Regions from separate parts of the Pantoea sp. SGAir0215 genome, predicted to be linked through region 1. Evidence: predicted binding sites of a transcription regulator. Region 1 holds the regulator's gene; each other region holds the start of a gene.
The links. The regulator CRP, encoded in region 1, controls carbon source genes, mostly activating them, when cyclic AMP is high. The targets are predictions, from matches to a motif close to ATGTGANNNNNNTCACAT.

Region 1 (5,548 bases):
GCCATGAGCCAGGCTTTGGGGTTGATCAGTTGTAATAAGCCTCCCTGCCAGAACGGCATAGGTGCGACAGGCGCCGCATCGGTTTCCAGTTTCTCATAGGCTGCGGTGGCAATCTTCCAGGCCAGCCACAGCAGGTAAAGGCTACCGGCAATTTTCAGGATGAGATGCAGGGAGGGATAAAGCAGTATCAATCCACCCACGCCAAACGCTACCAGCAGCAGCATTAGCTGCATGCCGATCATAATGCCGATCATCAACGGGAGGGTGCGCAAAAAACCAAAATTGGCCCCCGAGGCGGTGAGTAACATATTATTAGGTCCGGGTGTAATCGCCGCGACCCAAAGAAAGCCTAATAATGATAAAAACAGACTGAGTTCCATTAACCCGGGTTCTCCTCCCTTAGTGAAAACTTATCGAAGCTAACAGTGTGATATGGAACAGACAAGCCTTTACAACATGAAATTTTCGGGCCCTGACGACGCGGCGTTCATTCCCCTGCCCGGTCTGGGCAACCCGCACCTGCAAACCATTCTGCCGCGGTTGATACGGCGGACGAAAAGGTTAACGCCACACTGGCAGCGGCTGGATTTACCTGACGGTGACTTTGTTGATTTGGCCTGGAGTGAAGATCCTCAGTTTGCCCGGCATAAACCGCGCGTGGTGCTGTTTCATGGCCTGGAAGGAAGTTTCCACAGTCCCTATATTCATGGCCTGATGCTGCAGTGCAAACAGCGTGGCTGGCTGGCGGTAGTAATGCACTTTCGCGGCTGCAGCGGTGAGCCGAACCGTCTGAACCGGATATACCACTCCGGTGAAACCGAGGATGCGCGTTTTTTCCTGCACTGGCTGACGACGCGCTGGGGCCGGGTACCCACAACTGCTGTCGGCTTCTCGCTGGGCGGGAATATGCTCGGTTGCCTGTTAGGCCAGCAAGGTGATGAAGCCCTGATCGACGCGGGCGTGATTGTGTCTGCGCCCCTGATGCTGGAACCCTGCAGCGCCCGACTGGAGCGCGGCTTTTCACAGGTTTATCAGCGTTACCTGTTAAGCCAGTTAAAAAAGAATGCCCAGCGTAAACTGCGGGCCTGGCCCGACACGTTGCCGGTGAACCTCATTCAGCTTAACGCCCTGCGCCGTCTGCGGGACTTTGACGACGCGATCACGGCCCGGGCGCATGGTTTTGCCGACGCCACGGATTATTACCGTCGCGCCAGCGCTATGCCGCGACTTAAGTTCGTGACAAAACCGCTGCTCATCATCCATGCAAAAGATGACCCGTTCATGAGCGATGAGGTGATCCCGCAGCCTGCGCAATTATCTGCCACTATTACCTATCAGCTGACACAGCAGGGTGGGCATGTTGGTTTCGTCAGTGGCACCCTGCGTCAGCCTCGGTTGTGGCTGGAGCAGCGCGTGCCACAGTGGATTTCCTCTTATCTGGATAACTGATTCTGTGATTATTCCCTGGGAACAGGTTTCCCCCGAAACCCTTGAAAATCTTATCGAAGCGTTTGTTTTGCGTGAAGGCACGGATTACGGCGAGCAGGAGCTCAGCCTGACGGAAAAAGTCGCCGATGTGCGTCGTCAGCTGGAGCACGGCGAGGTCGTTCTGGTATGGTCGGAACTGCACGAGTCGGTCAACATCATGCGCAAAAGCGAGTTTCGTGGCTGATGCAACGAACGGAAAATCGTGCTAACAATGCTCATCGCCCGACGTCACAGGGACTTCAACTATGTCTGCACGCCATCCGATTATCGCGGTAACGGGCTCCAGCGGTGCGGGAACCACCACCACCAGTCTGGCGTTCCGTAAAATTTTTCAGCAACTCGGTTTGCACGCTGCCGAACTGGAAGGGGACAGTTTTCACCGCTTTACCCGCCCCGAAATGGACATGGCTATCCGAAAAGCGCGCGATCTGGGGCGACATATCAGCTACTTTGGCCCGGAGGCGAATGATTTTGGCCTGCTGGAGCAAACGTTCGTCGAATACGGCGAACACGGTAAGGGCCAGTCGCGTAAGTATCTGCACACCTATGATGAAGCCGTTCCCTGGAACCAGGTTCCCGGCACCTTCACGCCCTGGCAACCGTTACCTCCGGATACGGATGTGCTGTTTTATGAAGGCTTGCACGGCGGCGTGGTGACTGCACAACACAATGTGGCGGAAAAAGTCGATTTGCTGGTCGGCGTCGTGCCCATCGTCAACCTGGAGTGGATTCAGAAACTGGTGCGCGATACCAGCGAGCGTGGCCATTCACGCGAAGCGGTGATGGATTCGGTAGTGCGTTCCATGGAAGATTACATCAATTTCATTACGCCGCAGTTTTCACGAACCCATATTAACTTTCAGCGCGTCCCCACGGTGGATACCTCTAATCCCTTTGCCGCGCGCACCATCCCTTCGCTGGATGAAAGCTTTGTGGTTATCCACTTTCAGGGGCTGGAAGACATTGATTTTCCCTATCTGCTGGCCATGCTGCAGGGATCGTTTATTTCCAATATCAACACGTTGGTGGTACCCGGCGGCAAAATGGGACTGGCGATGGAGTTAATTATGGCGCCGTTAGTAAAACGGCTCATGGAAGGGAAACGGATTGAATAACCACAGAGGCCAGCCTGGCCTCTGTGAGATTACAGCGCAATCACTTCGTAGCTGTGGGTAATGTTGACGCCTTTGCCTAACATGATGGCGACAGAGCAATATTTTTCCGCGGACAGATCGACAGCGCGTGCCACGGCTTTATCCGAAAGTGCGTTGCCGCTGACGATAAAATGCAGATTGATATGGGTAAAGATGCGGGGGGCTTCTTCCCGACGTTCAGACGATAGTTTCACTTCGCAATCAACCACATCGTTGCGGCCTTTTTGCAAAATTGACACAACGTCAATGGCGCTGCATCCCCCTGCCGCCATCAGCACCATCTCCATAGGGCTCGGCGCTTTATCGCCAGAATTGCCATCCATCAGTACCTGATGGCCGGACGATGATTCCCCCAGGAATGTTAACCCTTCAACCCATTTGACGCGTGCCTGCATAATTTTGACCTCAGAATACCCTGTTTTGGCTCAGCGTACGCTTTTGCCTGGGAAACAGCAATCCAGAGAAAACGCCATCTTGCTGAAGCGAGACAACACAAGACAGTCGACGTAAGCTGTGCTACAAACAGAGCTGAAAATATTTTTCGTCATCCGAAGACGAAGCCGGGAAGAATGATGCGCACTGCGCCGAATGCAGCCCGAATAATTTCCTGAATGGAAAGACGCTTAACGCTTACATCGCCTGGCAGGGAAACAGAGCCCTGTATTTTGGGCACGATTACAACAGAGGATAATAGCGAATGGTTCTCGGCAAACCGCAAACAGACCCTACACTTGAATGGTTCCTGTCCCATTGCCATATTCACAAGTATCCATCCAAAAGTACGCTCATTCATCAAGGTGAAAAGGCGGAAACGCTTTACTACATCGTTAAAGGTTCCGTTGCGGTACTGATTAAGGATGAAGAAGGCAAGGAGATGATTCTGTCCTATCTGAATCAGGGCGACTTTATTGGTGAGCTTGGCCTGTTCGAAGAAGGTCAGGAGCGCAGCGCCTGGGTACGTGCGAAAACCGCGTGCGAAGTGGCAGAGATTTCCTACAAAAAATTCCGTCAGCTGATTCAGGTGAATCCGGACATCCTCATGCGCCTCTCCTCGCAAATGGCGCGCCGTCTGCAGGTCACATCGGAAAAAGTGGGCAACCTCGCGTTCCTTGATGTCACCGGTCGCATTGCGCAGACGTTGCTCAACCTGGCGAAACAGCCGGATGCCATGACGCATCCTGACGGCATGCAAATCAAAATTACGCGTCAGGAAATTGGCCAAATCGTGGGATGTTCACGTGAAACCGTGGGACGTATTTTGAAGATGCTGGAAGACCAGAATCTGATCTCCGCACACGGCAAAACAATTGTTGTTTACGGCACGCGCTAAGCTTTATTCTTCACGGCATAATGGCAACGTTATGCCGTGAATTATTTGCGTTGAGCCGATGTGGCGAAGAATAATTTATCACCCTGAAGTTAACTATGCCCTGCGCCAGACACTGGTGTTGTGTCTCCCCGTCGCGCTCGGCTGGCTGTTTGGCGATCTGCAAAAAGGATTGCTATTCTCATTGGTGCCTGCCTGCTGCAATATTGCCGGTCTGGATACGCCCCACAAACGTTTCTTTAAACGCCTGATTGTCGGCGGCAGCCTGTTTGCCCTGGGTAGCTTACTGATGCAGTGGCTTCTGTTTAAAGACGTGCCCTTACCGCTTATTCTTTTCGCCCTGCCTTTGCTGCTGGGCGTGACAGGTGAAATCAGCCCACTGCACGCACGGTTACTCCCTGCCACACTGATCGCAGCGATATTTACCACCAGCCTGATTGGCCGCATGCCCATTTACGTACCGCCCCTGCTCTACATCGGCGGTACGCTGTGGTATGGCCTGTTTAACTGGTTCTGGTTTTGGCTGTGGAAAGAGCAGCCAATGCGTGAAAGCCTGAGTCTGATTTACCGCGAACTGGCGAACTATTGTGACGCCAAGTACACCTTGCTGACGCAACTTACCGATCCGGAGAAGGCGCTACCACCGTTGCTGGCGCGGCAGCAAAAAGCAATCGACCTCATCAACACCTGTTATCAGCAGATGCATATGCTGTCCGCCAGCCGCGATCACAGTCATAAGCGACTGACCCGCGCTTTTCAGGTCGCACTGGATTTACAGGAACACATTTCTGTCAGCCTGCATCAGCCAGAAGAAGTGCAAAAACTGGTAGAACAAAGCCATGCAGAGGCCGTGATTCGCTGGAATGCGAAAACCATTTCCGCCCGTTTACGTGAGCTGGCAGACAACATCCTGTACCACCAACTGTCCAGTCGCTTTGATATGGACAAGCAGCTGGGGGCACTGGAAAAAATCGCCCGTCAGCACCCGGACAATCCGGTAGGAAATTTTTGCCTTTATCACTTCAGCCGCATCGCACGGGTACTGCGTACACAAAAGCCCCTTTATCAGCGTGATTTGATGGCGGATCGCCAGCGCCGTTTACCGCTTCTGCCCGCACTCAGAAGCTATCTCTCGCTGCGCTCATCTGCCCTGCGCACGGCCGGACGTTTTTCTGTGATGCTGATGCTGGGTAGCGGGCTGGCGCTGTTCTTTTCGATTCCCAAACCCTACTGGATTCTGATGACCATTATGTTTGTCAGCCAGAGTAACTACAGCGCCACACGGGTGCGTATTCAGCACCGTGCGCTGGGCACCTTTGCCGGGCTGGTGATTGCGGCAGCCTCGCTGCGGCTGGATGTCCCTGAACCGCTGGTGTTGAGCATCATGCTGGTGATTACCTTTATCAGCTATCGCTTTACCCGCCAGTTTTACGGCTGGTCGATGGTGGGATTCACGGTCACCGCAGTATATACCCTGCAACTTCTGTCACTTAACGGCGCACAATTCTTACTGCCGCGCCTGCTGGATACCCTGATGGGCTGCCTGATTGCGTTTGGCGGAACGTTATGGCTTTGGCCG
Region 2 (5,548 bases), 1.3 Mb from region 1:
GATCATCGCTTTCGCCTGTGCCAGCATCATATGATGATTCTGCTGATACAGCGTTTTCTGCGGATCGGCGGTGCCGGGTGGCAACGTACCAATCACATCGCCCTTGAGGATCATCATGTTCTGTTCGTTGATGGTCAGCCAGTACTTAACCTGACGACCATAGTGCTCAAAGCAGGTGATGGCAAAACGCTCAAAGGCCGCCACTGTACGCCGTGAAGACCAGCCGCCCGCCTGCTGCAACGCCCAGGGCAAATCAAAATGATAAAGGGTGACCAGCGGCGTAATGCCGTACCGACAGAGTTCATCGATCACCTGCTGATAAAAGGCCACGCCCGCCGGGTTCAACGCACCATCGCCCTCGGGATAAAGACGGCTCCAGGCAATGGAAAAGCGGTAGGTTTTTAATCCCATCTCCGCCAGCAGCGCGATGTCCTCTCTGAAACGATGATAGTGATCGCTGCAAACGGTAAAATCGGTAAGGTCCTGATGAAAGGTTGCCTGGTCAATGACGGAAGGCCCTTTGCCCTCTTCATTCCAGGCCCCTTCAACCTGATAAGCTGAGGTGGACGCGCCCCAGAGAAAGTCCCTGGGAAACGCGGGCAATGTCGAATGTTGCATATAACCTCCTGTTTAACGTGCGGCTAACTCCCGGCGCAGTTGTATGATCTCCTCAGCCAGTTCGCGACAGAGCATTGCGTTCATCAGGTGGTCCTGAGCATGGACCATAATCAGACTGACCGGAATCTTTCCGCTGCCCTCATCAGCGCCAATGAGCTGCGTCTGCGTTTGATGGGCTGCTTTGGCCGCCGCGGTTGCGGCACTGAGCATACTGTCCGCCTGCGCCCAGTTTTGCTGCCGCGCCGCCCGCAACGCCTCCATTGAACAGGAGCGAGCTTCGCCTGCCTGGATAATCAGTTCGATTACCGTGCTTTCATCAATTTCCATGGGTTACTCCTTAACCGGTTGCGCTGCGGCAGAGGGTTGCTCTTGCTGCAGCAGTTGACGCTCGTACATTTTGAAAAACGGGTAGTAGATCAGCGTGGCAATAGTGACCAGCACGGCAATCAACACAATGACGCGCCAGTCCCAGCCGGTTGACCAGGCGGCCCCAATGGGGGCGGGCGTCGTCCACGGAGCCAGTGAGATCACGTGATTAATCAGGTTCGTTTTGGTGGCGATCCAGGCAATGACGGCGTTGACTAACGGGGCAAGAATAAAAGGGATAAACAGAATGGGGTTCATCACGACCGGTGAACCAAAAATCACCGGTTCGTTGATGTTGAACATGCTGGGCACCACACTCAGTTTTCCAATCGATCGCAGATGTGCTGACTGACTGCGTAAGTAAAGCAACACCAACCCCATCGTCGAACCGGAGCCACCGATAACAATAAAAAACTGCCAGAAGGGTTCAATAAACACTTGGCTGATGGGTTCTCCCGCGTTCAGCGCCTGCTGATTCAGACCGAGATTGGTCAGCCAGAAAGCCTGCAATATGCCCCCGACAATCACCGCCCCATGAATGCCTGCAAACCACAGCAGATGGCACAGCAGTACCGCCACCAGCACGGCAGGCAGTGAATCAGAGGCAGAGATGATCGGCGAGAAAATGGCCATGATAGCCTGAGGCAGCAACATGCCGAACTGCGCCTGTACCCACAGGCTCAGGGGAAACAGCGTAATAAAAATCGTGATAATCGGGATGAGCAGATCGAACGACTGACGGATCTTCGGCGGCACCTGCTCGGGCAGTTTGAAACCGATGTTGTATTTCTGCAGAACGTGCATCAGCTCCGTCGCAAAGAGCGCGACCAGAATGGCGGTAAAAATGCCCTCCCCGCCCAGCGAACCAACCGGCAACGTTTTGCCGCTCTGCGGTGCCGCCACCACCAGAAACGCCATCAGCGACAGACTGGCCGCCATAAAGCCATTCATCTTATAACTGTTTGCGAGGTTATAGGCGATGGCACTGGCGATATAGAGCGCCATAATGCCCATCGTCATGTTGTACGGCATCATGATTTGTTCTTCATGCGCCTTTACCATGCCCAGCCACCACTGTGCGAACGCCCAACTGCTGTCTGCCGAAAAAGGCGGATGAGCAAACAACAGCATAAACGAGCCCACGATCAGAAACGGCATGGAGGCAATAAATCCGTCCCGGATAGCGATGACATGACGCTGGCTGGAAAGACGGCCCGCCAGTGGGCTAATACGGTTTTCGATGACGCCGAATAGAGATTCACTGAAGTGGCTCATTGCCTGACTCCTTGCTGAGGCAAAAGAGAATAACCTGCCTGACGCAGTGCGGGTTTCGCGTGATATATCCCGGACCTCCCTGGTGTCAGGTATGAATAAGCTTTAGTGCGTCGCTTAATATTTTTTCACCATTCATCATGCCGTAATCCATACTGTTGATGACCGCAACCGGCTTGCTGTATTGCTGGGCGATCGGTTGAAAATCGGCCAGCTTGTATTTGATTTGTGGCCCGAGCAGGCAGCAGTCGTAATCGGCGATATCGTCTCTAAACTCTTCAATCCCCACAGCTTTTATCTCGACGTCCAGTCCTTGCTGTTGCGCCGCCTTTTCCATTTTCTGCACCACCATACTGGTGGACATGCCCGCAGCACAGCACAGTAAAATCTTCGTCATGGTGTATTCCTCTTTGTGGTGAATGATTAACGAATACACAGGGTGAAAATTTTCTGCAACCGGTTTCAGATTTGCGTATCAGAAGTGTGAGAAGTATCAAAACGCGAGCATTAAAGAGGTTCGGGGCGAATAAACACCTGAATAAGCCTTATCAGGAAGCCCGTTTCTCGTCATGCTGAGGCAATAAAACGGCGGTTCACTCAGCCATATCGTCGGCGCTGTCCATCGCAGTGATGGGTAAGAATTCACTGCCTGATAAGCGGGTAACGCGTATAATTGCTCAGAGCAATCCGATACCGACTGCCGTGACACGGGCGTCCGGCGGCAATTAGCTATACTGGTGATATATAAAGGAACACTCACCCTTCTCGCAGTACGCGGACCGGGATAAGGAGTCGGTTATGTTAATTGGTTTTGTGTTATTGGTCAGCGCGTGTGGACACGATGCCTGTGAAGCTTTACCGGTATCAGAACGCATTTATCCGACGAAAACCGCCTGTGAAGTCATGGCAAATCGTATCCATAAAGTGCGTCCTAACGTCGTGCTGATATGTGGCGAAGTGCATCGTTAAGAAAGCGGTACAGGGCGAATGGCACAAAAAGTAGCCGATGACATTGCAAGGTTGCCGCTTAACGTTCAAAATATAAGCTGTTCTACACCAACACAGTTGTGAATCCCATGAAAAGTAGTCGTCCCCGCCGTCCTACCGGGCGTTGGGTTTATTACATTTTGTATGAAGGCATTCTGTGGCCCTGTCCGGTTCGCTGGGAATGGGAAAGCGGATACGGTGGCTGGCTGCCGTTTTACTACTCACCTACGTTTGAGTTTGTCGCGGGCGATCCCGGCAAGGCGTACCGTATTGCGCGCACGGATGTACGTGTGAAGCGGAGTGAAGAGATTTACGCCTGATTGCTGTCATGCATTCCATGGCAGCCACGAGGCGGTAAGAAGGAAACAGATTACCTCCAGCAGCAGTACCACCATCAGCAACACGCCGAGTTTGTGGCGCGACAGCCAGGTTTTCAGCCCCATAGCATTGCGGCCCTGTGGATCAGCAGCAGTCCGCCACCCATGCTCAGCAAAACCCGCACCCCTTTTCCGTCTTTTTTGCCATTTCAGTGTCCCTCTGAAGAAAGCGAAAATGCGCCCTGAGGCGCATCCGGATGCTGCAAGATTGCTGCGGGAGCCGCCAGAAGGCGACTCAGGTACGCAATCAGTTATTCAGCGTGTAATCGAGTGTGATTTCTGCATTAAGCACCTGCGAAACCGGACAGCCGGCTTTAGCTTTATTGATGATTTCATCAAAGGTGTCGTTATCAATGCCCGGCAGCGAGATGGTGCTGGTCAGCGCCACTTTCGTAATCGCGAAGCCTTCACCTTTTTTGTCCAGCGACACATCGGCACTGGTATCAATGCTTTCAGGTTTATGGCCTGCATTACCTAACATGAGCGACAGTGCCATTGAAAAACAGGCGGCATGTGCTGCGCCGATAAGCTCTTCCGGATTGGTGCCTTTCTGCCCTTCGAAACGGGTGTTAAAGCCGTAAGGTTGCTGGTTCAGTACACCACTTTCTGTGCTGACTGTGCCTTTGCCTTTGATATCGCCTTCCCAATGCGCCGAACCTTTCTTATGAATGGTCATATCATTCCTCCTGTTGGTAAAGAAGGTAAGTATAGACAACGTCGCTCAGTTTGCCGGGCATGAGGCCGGATGCAGGGCCACTTCGCCCAGCAACGCATTCGCCTGCACCAGCGACGTCTGGTTGATATCGGCTATACACTTCGCGCCTGTTAAGGTCATCGCGACTTTCATTTCGTTTTCAATCAGCGTCAGCAGATGTTCGACGCCACGTTGGCCATGTGTGGCCAGCGCGTAAACAAAGGCCCGTCCCAGCAGAACAGTATCTGCGCCCAACGCAATCATGCGCACCACATCAAGCCCATTACGGATGCCGCTGTCGGCAAGAATCGTCATATCCCCCTTCACCGCATCCGCGATGGCCGATAAGGCACGAGCCGAAGACAACACGCCGTCCAGCTGGCGTCCGCCATGGTTTGAGACCACAATGCCATCGGCACCAAACCGCACCGCATCGCGGGCATCTTCCGGATCCAGAATGCCTTTAATCACCATTGGCCCGTCCCAGAACTCACGGATCCATTCCAGATCTTTCCAGGAAATCGACGGATCGAAATTCTTTGCCAGCCAGCCAATATAGTCTTCCAGCCCGGTCGGTTTGCCCAGATAGGTGGAAATATTGCCCAGATCGTGTGGTCGGCCCTGTAGCCCAACATCCAGCGCCCAGCGTGGGTGCGTGACAGCCTGCCAGTAGCGGCGCAGGGCCGCGTGCTTGCCGCTCATGCCCGAGTGCGCATCGCGATAGCGTGCGCCCGGCGTTGGCATATCAACGGTAAATACTAATGTGGTACAGCCCGCCGCTTTTGCCCGCTCAAGGGCGTTACGCATAAAGCCGCGATCGCGCAGCACATACAGTTGAAACCACATGGGCCGACTGATTTGCGGTGCCACTTCCTCAATCGGGCAAACGGAGACGGTCGATAAGGTAAACGGAATCCCTTTGCCCGCCGCAGCGCGCGCGGCCTGCACTTCCCCACGACGCGCGTACATGCCACACAGCCCAACCGGTGCCAGCGCGACGGGCATGGACAGCGTTTCACTGAACAGCGTGGTTTCCAGGCTGAGCGCCGACATATTCCGGAGAATGCGCTGGCGCAGCGCCACGTCTGACAGATCGGCAACATTCCGCCGTAGCGTATGCTCTGCATAGGCACCGCCATCCAGATAATGAAACAGAAAAGGCGGTAAAATGCGCTGCGCGGCGGCGCGATAGTCACTGGCGGCAGAGATGATCATCAGCGGTTTTCCTTGTGAT
Region 3 (5,548 bases), on a different contig from region 1:
GGTAAGCCTGCGGTAATATTTACGCCGTCGTAGAAGCCCAACAACTTGAGCGGAATATGGCCTTGATCATGATACATAGCCACAACGATGTCATACATGCCCTCATTGCATTGCATAAATACGGTGTCCGGCGGGCACGGGCCATAGACGTTTATGCCCTGCGCCTTCATCGCGTCAATCGCCGGTGTCAGCACGCGAATTTCCTCATCTCCGAACAACCCATTTTCACCCGCGTGTGGGTTAACGCCCGCAACCGCAATACGCGGCTGGCTATAACCGACCCGGCGCAAAAACGTATCGGCAATTCTGATTACCGTTTCAACGCGCGCCTGGCTGAGCGTATCCAGGAATGTCCGCAGAGAAATATGCGTGCTGACGTGGATCACTTTGAGTTTATCGGTGTAGAGCACCATCGAATAATCTTTGGTGTCAGTTAATTTTGCCAGTAATTCCGTATGACCCGGATAATGATGACCGGCCATATGCAGCGCTTCTTTATTTAGCGGAGCCGTCGCAATCGCTTTCACATCACCGCGCATCGCCATTTCTGTTGCACGTTTGATGCATCGATAAGCCACATCGCCCGCTTCAGGCTGCACAACCCCACACTGTAGTGCCTCCGGATGTGCCACTTTCTCATCGATAATATGAATAACGTCGGGCATAAAGGTGGCTTCGGACACGTTATTAATGACGTTTAATTCCGCCTGCGGCGTTATGTTCATTGCCAGTATGCGGCGGAACGTTTGTACACAACCGATAACCACAACGGGCGAACCCGCTAACGCGCCCTCGGTTAAGGCCTTAATAATAATTTCAGGACCGATCCCAGCCGGATCGCCCATCGTAATCGCCACAACATTCGTCACTTATTTTCTCCTCAACGACGCTCAAAATTTTTGAAGGGGGAGATTCATTACCCAAACACCGGCTTTCGTTAATCCCGCCTGACGTCAGTCACAACCGGATGCATGCCCACCAGGAACATATTCCGCCGCCCTTCTGTGCCGCGTTGCGTCCGGGCCGAGACGGTTGCAGCAGCCCATTTAGCCATCCCTGACGCCTTGTCGCTAAAATCAGCCCAGCGTGCAAACCCGCACTGCCGTCGTTGAGCGATTTCACTCATCCGGTCAACGGTCAGAGATATGGCCCTCTTGTTTTGTCGCCCCATGTTGTCAAAAGCGCCTGAAGATCAGAGCCACAACGCACCTCATCAGTTTTTGCCCCTCACCTTAATGATTATATTCAATCACATTCGATTATATGTGAGCAAGATCAATTTAATAAAGCGCCATTTTATTTATAAATTTAGCCAGTGAGTGAGCGAAGTTAAGCGGAATGAAGAATTTCAGTCATTTATGGGGAGACAGACGTGGCATTAATTAACAGCACAATATTGAGCGGTTCCGACGCGATAAAGGCACTGACGCCGGTCGTCGCGGACAAACAACACCTGCTGGTTTTAACAGACAAGAACATTGTAAATTTGCCCGCGACCACGCAAATCCTGACATTGCTCAGTCAGGATGGCCGTCACGTTAAACTGATCGATGATGTTCCGGCAGAACCCACGCATACCGATGTTGAAGCGGTGCTGTCGCGTACAGCAGGTAAAACGTTTGATTTAGTGGTGGGCATTGGCGGTGGAAGCGTACTGGATGTGGCGAAGCTGCTTTCTGTGTTATGTCACGTTGCGTCACCCTCCCTTAAGGCGCTGCTTGATGGCGGGAAAATTACAGCCCGTTTACCCTCACTGCTTATTCCCTCGACGGCGGGAACGGGTTCGGAAGCAACGCCCAATGCTATTCTGGCTATCCCTGAAAAAAACACCAAATCAGGCATCATTTCCCCTGTGATGCTGCCGGATTATGTCGCATTAATTCCAGAACTGACCACCAGCATGCCTGCGCATATCGCCTCATCAACGGGCATTGATGCACTGTGCCATTTACTGGAATGTTATACCGCCACCATTTCGAACCCTGTGGGTGACAACGTTGCGCTGATGGGCCTGCATAAGCTGTTCCGGAATCTGGAAACATCCGTCACTGAACCGCATAACCTGAACGCGAAGCTGGAAATGCTATGGGCTTCTTATTATGGCGGCGCGGCAATCGCGCACGCCGGCACCCATCTTGTTCATGCGCTTTCGTATCCTCTGGGAGGCACTTATCACCTGCCTCACGGCGTCGCCAATGCCATTCTGCTGGCACCCTGTATGAAAGTGGTGCGCCCGTTTGCCATCGACAAATTTGCCACTGTCTGGGACCTGATTCCGGGCGCCGATATCACATTGACCCCGGAAGAAAAATCGCACGCGCTGGTCGACTATCTCGCCAAATTAGTTAAACGGCTCAATCTGCCGGATAACCTGGAAACATTAGGCGTGCCGTCAGGTGATATTGATGCGCTGAGCGAATCTGCACTCAATGTGAAGCGTTTAATGAACAATTCACCCTGCGCTGTAAGTCATCAGGATGTGGCCGATATTTACCGGACCCTGTTCCCTAAAATTTAACCGCCGAAAGGAGTGGGTAAAGATGAAAAAAATAGAAGGTGTACTTACAGCGATTGTGACGCCTTTTACTCAGGAAGGTGATCTTTATCTTGATGAACTGAAACGCCAGGTTACCCGACAACTCAATGCCGGTAACGGTATTTTTTGCGGAGGCACAAACGGTGAGTTCTTTGTTCTCAACGAAAAAGAAAAGCTTACTGTTACAGAAACCTGTGTTAACGAAGTGTCGGGGCGGGCAAAGGTTGTTGCCCATATTGGTGAGATATCGACCCGGGACACCCTTCGCCTGGGTAAACAAATTGAAAAGCTGGGCGTGGATGCGGTTTCAGTAATCACGCCCTATTTTGTGCCGTTAAATCAACGCGAACTGATTAACCATTACACGGCAATTGCGGATGGCCTTTCCGTACCGGTTTTTCTGTACAACATTCCGGCCAGAACAGGCAATACGATTGAACCAGAAACCGCCCGCACCCTTGCTGCCCATCCCAATATCATTGGTGTAAAAGACAGTGCCGGAAGTTATGAAAGCCTGCGCGACTATCTGGACGCGGTAAAAGAATGCGATAACTTTGACGTGCTTAACGGCCCCGATTCACTTATCCATCAAGGCTTTGTTGAAGGGTGCTCTGCCTGTATATCAGGCCTGGCTAACGTTGCACCGCACCAGATAAATGCGATCTGGTCACGCTTTCATGCCGGCGATATTGACGGATCACGTCAGGCGCAGGAACAGGTCACAGGGTTACGCACCGATCTTTATAAGGTCGCCTTTTCACCTGCAGCAGTAAAAAAAGCGCTACAAATTTTAGGCCATAACGTGGGCGAGAGCCGTTATGCCATTCATTTTGACGCTGCGCAGAAAGAGGAAATTCGCAGAATCATTAAGCTGTACCTGAAATGATAATAAGAATTTATAAATTTTAAATACCGGGAGCATAAAGCGCTCCCCGAATTTATCTTGCTCTATCTGAGGCTATAATGAAAACATTCAACGCTCAGGACACCCTGATAATTATCGGCATTGTATTGGCATATATTCTTTTTACCACCTGGCTGACATTCCGGTTACGTAGTAAAAACGCGGGCGATTTTATGGAAGGCTCAAGAGCCATGCCAGCCTTTATTGTAGGCATTCTGCTGATGTCAGAATATATCGGTGCAAAATCGACTATCGGCACGGCTCAGGCCGCCTTTGAAGGTGGGATTGCCGCGTCCTGGTCAGTCATTGGCGCCGCTATTGGCTTTCCCCTTTTTGGCATGATTCTGGTGAAACGCATTTATAATACCGGTAAAATTACCATCTCGGGTGCGATTGCTGAAAAGTACGGTAACAGCACCAAGAATATTATTTCACTGATCATGATTTATGCCCTGCTTTTAGTCAATGTGGGAAATTATGTCAGCGGTGCGGCGGCAATCGCCACTGTATTACACGTGACATTGCCGGTTGCCGCTTTTATTACGGCTGTAGTCAGTACGTTCTATTTTGCCTTCGGCGGTTTAAAAGGAATCGCCTGGGTCACCATGCTACACAGCGCGCTGAAATATTTTGGTATCCTGGCTATTCTTTGGTTTGCATTGTCACAAACGGGTGGCCTCAAGCCTATGATCAATGAAATGCCCGCTTATTACTGGACCTGGGACGGTAATATCGGCGCGTCAACCATTGTCGCCTGGCTTATCGGGACGATTGGCTCGATCTTCTGCACCCAGTTTGTCATTCAGGCTATCTCGTCGACCAGAAGTGTGAAGTCGGCGCAGCGCTCGACCTGGATTGCCTTTCTGTTCTGTATGCCGATTGCGTTGGCGATTGCCGTTATCGGTGTGGCAGCCAAATATCTCCACCCCAATATTGACAGCCTGTATGCATTGCCGGTGTTTCTGCAGGATATGAATCCCTGGCTGGCTGGTCTGGTAACGACCTCACTAGTTGCCTCTATATTTGTCAGCGTCAGTACCGTTGCCCTGGCTATCGCGTCACTGGTGGTGAAGGATTTCTATGTGCCTTATTTCAAACCCACGACAGAGCAGGAATTTAAAACCACGCGCTGGTTGTCGCTGCTGATTGGCTTTCTGCCGCTGATCTTTGTCCTGTTTGTCCCTGAAGTTCTGAAACTGTCCTTTTTTACCCGAGCGATTCGCCTGTCTATTACCGTTGTCGCGGTCATTGCCTTCTATGCCCCGTTCTACAGAAGTACTCGCGGTGCCAATGCCGGCCTGATTGGTGCGTGTGTCGTGACCTCAGTCTGGTATCTGGCAGGCGATCCGTTCGGTATTAATAACATGTATATCGCGCTACTGACGCCCGCATTGATCATGGCGATTGACCATATGATCCCCAGCAAAGCCAGAACCGCAGCGGCTGAACACGCCAGAGCTGCCGCAGGAAAAGGAGAATAAAATGACTGTAACCGTAACGCGCGATGGCATCCTGACGCCATGGGAAAAAGATGACCGCGTACTGACCGCAATGCTGCCTTCGTCATGCCCACAGAACCACGCCGCCAATATTTTACCGCTGCACGATGGTTCCCTGCTCTGCGTCTGGTTTGGCGGCACACAGGAAGGCATAGCCGATATCTCTGTCTGGTGCTCACGCTTACCTGCAGGCAGCCATATCTGGAGTGAGGCGGTAAAACTGTCTGACGATCCAACCCGTTCTGAGCAGAATCCCGTTCTGTTCCTCGCGCCCGATAACGTGCTGTGGCTATTGTGGACCGCACAGCTGTCCGGTAATCAGGATACGGCGATTGTCCGCTACCGCCAGTCTGGCGATCTGGGTAAAACCTGGGGGCCCATTGACACGTTACTGGATAAACCTGGCACCTTTATCCGTCAGCCCATCACCGTGCTGGAAAACGGCAACTGGTTACTCCCGGTGTTTTACTGCCGCACACAGCCGGGTGAAAAGTGGGTGGGTAACGACGATATCAGTGCGGTGAAGATTTCATCCGACCAGGGTAAAAGCTGGCGGGATGTGGTTGTGCCGGAAAGCCTGGGGTGCGTGCATATGAATATCACTGCCCT
Region 4 (5,548 bases), 1.9 Mb from region 1:
GGCGTGGGAGTAAAGACAGCCAGCTACGCTGATCTCAGGAGCCAGGCATCGCCAGGCCTCTGCCGATGAACCAGGCGAGAAAGCCAATACCTGCCACGATGATAGCGATGGGGAACAGCAGACCAATTCTCATAATTATCCTGTGAGGTTACGCCACGTCAGGCCAGCCGCAAGGCGGCACGGTTGTTCTTCAGCAAAGTAAATAATTCAAACTGCGTGGCGTCCGTGATCTGACGCTGCACTTCACCTTGTGTATACAGCAGCAGATGAATATGCCCCAGTTGACGCCAGACGATGATCGCCGAGGCAATCAAGGCGCAGGTCGTTTCTGCCTGCACGCATTCTACTGTAGCGTAGCGAACGTCGTCTAAATCATTCGTGAAAATTTTCACCGCCTCAGCAGGTAAGATGGCCTGGAGATCCTGCAACATCACCCGGCTGACGCTACGCGACAGGTACAGCGTTAACCACTTTCTCGTCATGAACGTTGATCCTTTTTCGAGGTTAACAGATGTAATGGATGAGTCAGGTAGAAGGGCATCCTCTGACAATATAAGCGGTTATCGGGTGTGTTTAGCACCTTTCTGACGCGCTGCCCCTTCGGGCGCCGGAACAGGTCGTCTGGCCGTTCAGTGCCGCAGTGCCGCAGTGCATGATAGCAGACGAAGACGCATCGGCAGGCTTCTGCGAGGCGCAGAAGCCTGCTTCAGTTAACCATTAGAGCGTAACTGTGGGCAGCGCCGGAAAATATACACGCACCACAGCAGCGCGACCAGGCCGATCATCGCCCCCACGTTACCGACGTCAGACAGGCTCATATATACGCTCACCTGACTGCCCAGTAACGCGCCCGCACCGATGCCGATGTTATAAATGCCGGACATCAGCGACATCGCCACGTCGGTGGCATCGGGTGCCAGTGACAGGACACGGATTTGCATCGCCAGGCCAATCATCATCATCGCCATTCCCCAGACGACGCAGAGGGTGATAATCGCGCCAGGACGCACGGCGGCAAAAATTAACAGCCCCATGCATAAGGTGACCAGGGCGATGGCGCTGATCAGCAACGCTGAGGGAAAGCGTTTACCCAGCGAACTGAACAGCAGACTGCCAATAATGCCGGCAGAACCAAACAGTAACAGCAGCAGGGTGGTAAAACTTTCGCTGGCATTCGCCACCAGTTGCATAAAGGGTTCAATATAGCTGTAAGCCGTATAGTGCGCGGTCACAATGAGTGTAACCAGCAGGTACATGCCTGCCAGGGCCGGGCGGCGGAACAACAGCGGTACGCTGCTTAATGAACCGGTGTGTTCACTGGGCAGACGCGGCAAGACGCGCGCCAGCATAATCATCAGGATCAACGCTGACAGCCCGATCACGCCAAAGGTGGTGCGCCAACCCAGCGCCTGCCCCACAACGCGACCAATGGGCACCCCCAGCACCATGGCCAGTGCCGTACCGGTTGCCAGCATACTGAGCGCCTGCGTTTTTTTACCGGCAGGCGCCACACGAATAGCCAGGGAGGCGGTAATGGACCAGAACACCGCATGTGACAGCGCAATGCCAATGCGGGAAACGATTAACGAACTGAAGCTCCAGGCGAATGTCGAAAGAACATGGCTGGCTACAAAGAGGCTAAACAGTACCGTAAGCAGTAACCGCCGTTCAACATTACGCGTCAGCAGCATTAACGGCAGGGACAGCAGCGCCACCACCCAGGCATAAATCGTCAGCATAATGCCCACTTCAGCGGTTTTCATCGAAAACCCGGCAGCAATATCCGACAGTAAACCCACCGGTACGAACTCAGTGGTATTGAAAACAAAAGCGGCGATGGCCAGCAGCACCACGCGTAGCCAGGCCGTTTTACGGGAAACAGTTGTTAAAGGCATGAGAAGTTAAATCTGTCTGTGCGTCAAAAGAGGATGACAACGATCATCCCACGAAAGTGACCTGCGTCACAATTTAGTGGCTATTGTGTAGGAATCAAGCGCCGGGTGGAACCACCTGGCGCAGATTATGGTGATTTTTTTAGCCCGATGTGCAGCGTCAGGGAATCAGGGCTGGCGCGTCCCGCGTCCCGGCATCATACGCAGCAGCGCATTGTCCTTCAGCGCATAGTGATGGAACAGGGCTGCAGCGACATGTAAGCCGATGAGCCAGTAGCCCAGTGGCGCCAGGGTTTCGTGCCAGTCGACGAGCGTATCAGAGAGATCGAAATCAGGTTCCGCAGCGACCGGCATGGGAATGCCGAATAATAACCACTCGCGGCCCTTCAGGTAACGTGAGGCGATACCCAGCACCGGCAGGCTGATAAATAAGGCATAAATCAACGTGTGCGTCAGGTGTGCCAGGCCCGTTTGCCAGCGCGGTACGGGGGGCGTAATCGCGGGGCTGCGATGGCGAATTTTCAGCAGTAACCGTGAGAGCATCACCACCAGAATGGTTGCGCCCGCGCTAAAGTGTGTCACGGTCATCACAAAGCGCTGCCAGGAGCCCCGTTCCACATAACCGCGCAGCTCCATCGTGGCATAGACAATAATCAGCAGCAGCACGGTCAGCCAGTGAAGGGCAATTTGAGACGCCGCATATTTATCACGCATGTTAAATCCCTGTATGAAGAGTAAGGCCTCTAAGATAACGGAAAAAAGGCAAAATGCTTAACGAATTGGCGACTTAAAGCGGGACGGCTACAGGGGCAGGTCGGCAGCAACTGAACGGCGGGCTGGCAGGGCAGATGGCGGCGATATTCCGCCATCCTCGGGAAAAACGCGGCTGAATGGGATCGCAAAGGCATGCGCTGTGATCAGAAATCAATACCGTGCTTCAGTCCAACGCTGTCATGCAGGGGTGGGGTTTGAGCAGACATAACCGGGCAACAGTCGTCGCAGCCTAATGCGCTGGCATAATATTTTCGGGCTTGCTGTATAGCCGCTGTTGCAGAGTAAAACGTGCCCAGAAACAGTCGGTCTTCCAGACCCGGAAGGTAGCGACAGCCTTTGGCGTGTACCACGTGGTTATCGTTATAACCGGATTGTTTATTGACGTAATAGTAATGCGCCATGAGGTCTCCCCTAACAGTGAATTCAAAGATGGCATTAATCTTTGGGATTAAACCGATTATAGCGGGGAAACACCGGTAGTTAGCAATGATACTGATAATACGGACAATTCTTGTACAGCGGATTTTCCGGGCCGCATTGTGCCCGGAAAATTTGTTAAGTTTTGCTAGAGTTTGCGTTGATGCAGCCGCCACGCGACCGCCAGAGCCAGCAGCAGCAGGGTAGAGATAAACACGGTTATGCCCGGCCAGCCAAACTGATGCCAGAAAAAGCCCCCTGCCGTACCCGCCACGCTGGACCCCACATAATAACTGAACAGATACAGTGAAGACGCCTGGCCTTTTGCGCGACGCGCGCGTGGCCCAATCCAGCCGCTGGCTACGGAGTGTGCGGCAAAAAAGCCAGCACTGAACAGCATCATCCCAATAAAGATCAGAGCCAAGGCATGAAAGGCGGTCAGGAGCAGGCCCGTCAGCATGATAAGCGTTGCGCCCAGCATCACCGGCCCCCGGCCATATCGACTGGTTAACGCGCCGGCTTTGGGCGAACTCCATGAACCGGTCAGGTAAACCACCGACAGCAGTCCCACCACGGCCTGGCTTAAATGCCACGGCGCACCCAGCAGGCGATATCCGATATAGTTAAACAGGGTGACGAACGCCCCCATCAGCAGTAAGCCTTCCGCGAACAGCAAGGGCAGGCCCGCGTCGCGCCAGTGCAGGCGAAAGTTAATGGCCAGATGGCGGGGGCGCAGGGACGTCGGGTGAAAATGCCGCGAGGCGGGCAAAATTTTCCAGAACATCAGGGCGGCCGCCAGGGCAAAACAGCCAATGGCGGCAATGGCGACGCGCCAGGAGAAAAAGTCGGTTAATACGCCGCTGATCAGGCGACCGCTCATCCCGCCAATCGAATTTCCGCTGATATACAGCCCCATCGAAAAGGCGACTACGCTGGGATGGATTTCTTCACTGAGATAAGTCATCCCGACGGCCGCGACGCCGCTGAGCGACAGGCCAATAAGCGCCCGCATCAGCAGAATGCCGTGCCAGCTTGTCATGGTGGCCGAAATCAGCGTGCAGACGGAAGCCAGCATCAGCGCGGTGACCATGACAGATTTGCGACCGACAGCATCGGACAAGGGGCCGGTAATCAGTAAGCCCAGCGCCAGTGTCGCGGTGGAGACCGACAGGGAAATACTGCTGGCGGCCGGTGACACGCCAAACTGTGCAGAGAGGACCGGCAGCAGCGGCTGCACACAATACAGCAGCGCAAAGGTGGCCAGCCCGGCCGAAAACAGCGCCAGTGTCACGCGCATAAAGGGCGGAGTGCCGCGCACGATCCACGCCTGAGAAGGTGATGCAGGCTGCTGCGCCACATTTCTGTCCAGGGCGACAGCCGATGAAGAGCGATTCACAGTAATCCTTATGAGTAAAAACAACGAATAACGTAAGGCTAGGAAAAGCGGATTAGGTTGTCTAATATATTAATAATCTCAAATAATATTTTTAACCTATGAATATCGAGCTGCGTCACCTGCGTTATTTTATTGCCGTTGCAGAAGAGCTGCATTTTGGCCGCGCGGCGCAGCGGCTGCATATTTCTCAGCCGCCGCTCAGTCAGCAAATCATGCACCTTGAGGCAGAAACCGGGGCGCAGCTGTTTAACCGCACCAACCGCAGCGTGCAGCTCACGCCGGCCGGGCAACAATTTTTGCAGGATGCGCGCGCCATTCTGTTGCAGGTTGAGCAGGCGACCCAGCGTGCGGCACGACTACATCGGGGAGAAGAAGGGGAACTGCGCATTGGCTTTACCTCATCTGCCGCTTTTATTGGTGTCGTCTCGGATGCGCTCTACCTGTTTCGCCAGCGCTGGCCTGATGTTCATGTTCAGATGCAGGAAATCAATACCCGGCAGCAGCTGACGCCGCTCCATGAAGGGAAACTCGATTTGGGTGTGATGCGCAACACGCCGCTGCCTGCCGATCTGCATCATCAGCTCCTGTTACAGGAGCCGCTATGCGCGGTGGTGCACAAAGCCCATCCGCTGGCGTCCGCCGGGAAGATTTCTTTACAGGCGCTGGCCAGTGAGCCTTTTGTCTTTTTCGATTCGCAGGTGGGAACGGCGCTTTACAGCGAAATACTCGATTTACTGCAACGCTATCAGATCAAACCCTATATCACTCAGGAAGTGGGCGAGGCGATGACAATTCTCGGTCTGGTCGCGACCGGTTTAGGCGTGTCTATTTTACCGGCATCGTTCAGCCATGCCCGCCTGACGAATGTCGTCTGGCTGCCGCTTGAGGAACCGGATGCACTTTCGGAAATGTGGCTGGTCTGGTCTGCGCAACGGGAAATGAGCGCGCAGATGGCCCATATGATGGCGCTGTTGCGGCGGGAAAACGAACGCTCTCGCTAAAGGCGGAAAAATTATGTGTGATAAATCACATATCTAAGCAAATATTTGCCGCAAAAGGTGAATCTGCC

Region 2: C1N64_RS07380 (PTS sugar transporter subunit IIB) is a predicted target of CRP. The motif match lies at 2,738-2,755, and genes of this name have one in related genera.
Region 3: C1N64_RS21385 (iron-containing alcohol dehydrogenase) is a predicted target of CRP. The motif match lies at 1,264-1,281, and genes of this name have one in related genera.
Region 4: C1N64_RS13225 (sugar transporter) is a predicted target of CRP. The motif match lies at 1,950-1,967, and genes of this name have one in related genera.

The regions. Positions count from the first base shown of each region.
Region 1 is NZ_CP028031.1:252,899-258,446, forward strand. It holds gene C1N64_RS01365 (LysE family translocator) at 1-380, opposite strand, end outside; gene C1N64_RS01370 (hydrolase) at 433-1,449, shown strand; gene C1N64_RS01375 (YheU family protein) at 1,454-1,672, shown strand; gene C1N64_RS01380 (phosphoribulokinase) at 1,734-2,603, shown strand; gene C1N64_RS01385 (OsmC family protein) at 2,633-3,037, opposite strand; gene crp (cAMP-activated global transcriptional regulator CRP) at 3,340-3,972, shown strand; gene C1N64_RS01395 (YccS/YhfK family putative transporter) at 4,031-5,548, shown strand, end outside.
Region 2 is NZ_CP028031.1:1,582,315-1,587,862, reverse strand. It holds gene C1N64_RS07395 (glycoside hydrolase family 1 protein) at 1-618, opposite strand, end outside; gene C1N64_RS07390 (PTS lactose/cellobiose transporter subunit IIA) at 631-945, opposite strand; gene C1N64_RS07385 (PTS sugar transporter subunit IIC) at 949-2,259, opposite strand; gene C1N64_RS07380 (PTS sugar transporter subunit IIB) at 2,345-2,653, opposite strand; gene C1N64_RS07375 (hypothetical protein) at 3,055-3,225, shown strand; gene C1N64_RS07370 (hypothetical protein) at 3,333-3,563, shown strand; gene C1N64_RS07365 (OsmC family protein) at 3,868-4,296, opposite strand; gene lldD (FMN-dependent L-lactate dehydrogenase LldD) at 4,342-5,529, opposite strand; gene lldR (transcriptional regulator LldR) at 5,529-5,548, opposite strand, start outside.
Region 3 is NZ_CP028032.1:80,062-85,609, reverse strand. It holds gene C1N64_RS21390 (D-threonate 4-phosphate dehydrogenase) at 1-869, opposite strand, end outside; gene C1N64_RS21385 (iron-containing alcohol dehydrogenase) at 1,373-2,518, shown strand; gene C1N64_RS21380 (dihydrodipicolinate synthase family protein) at 2,541-3,422, shown strand; gene C1N64_RS21375 (sodium:solute symporter family protein) at 3,500-4,921, shown strand; gene C1N64_RS21370 (sialidase family protein) at 4,923-5,548, shown strand, end outside.
Region 4 is NZ_CP028031.1:2,820,505-2,826,052, reverse strand. It holds gene C1N64_RS13240 (DksA/TraR family C4-type zinc finger protein) at 1-32, shown strand, start outside; gene C1N64_RS13235 (YoaK family small membrane protein) at 35-133, opposite strand; gene C1N64_RS13230 (hypothetical protein) at 159-482, opposite strand; gene C1N64_RS13225 (sugar transporter) at 711-1,895, opposite strand; gene cybB (cytochrome b561) at 2,061-2,606, opposite strand; gene C1N64_RS13215 (hypothetical protein) at 2,810-3,067, opposite strand; gene C1N64_RS13210 (MFS transporter) at 3,232-4,479, opposite strand; gene C1N64_RS13205 (LysR family transcriptional regulator) at 4,578-5,480, shown strand.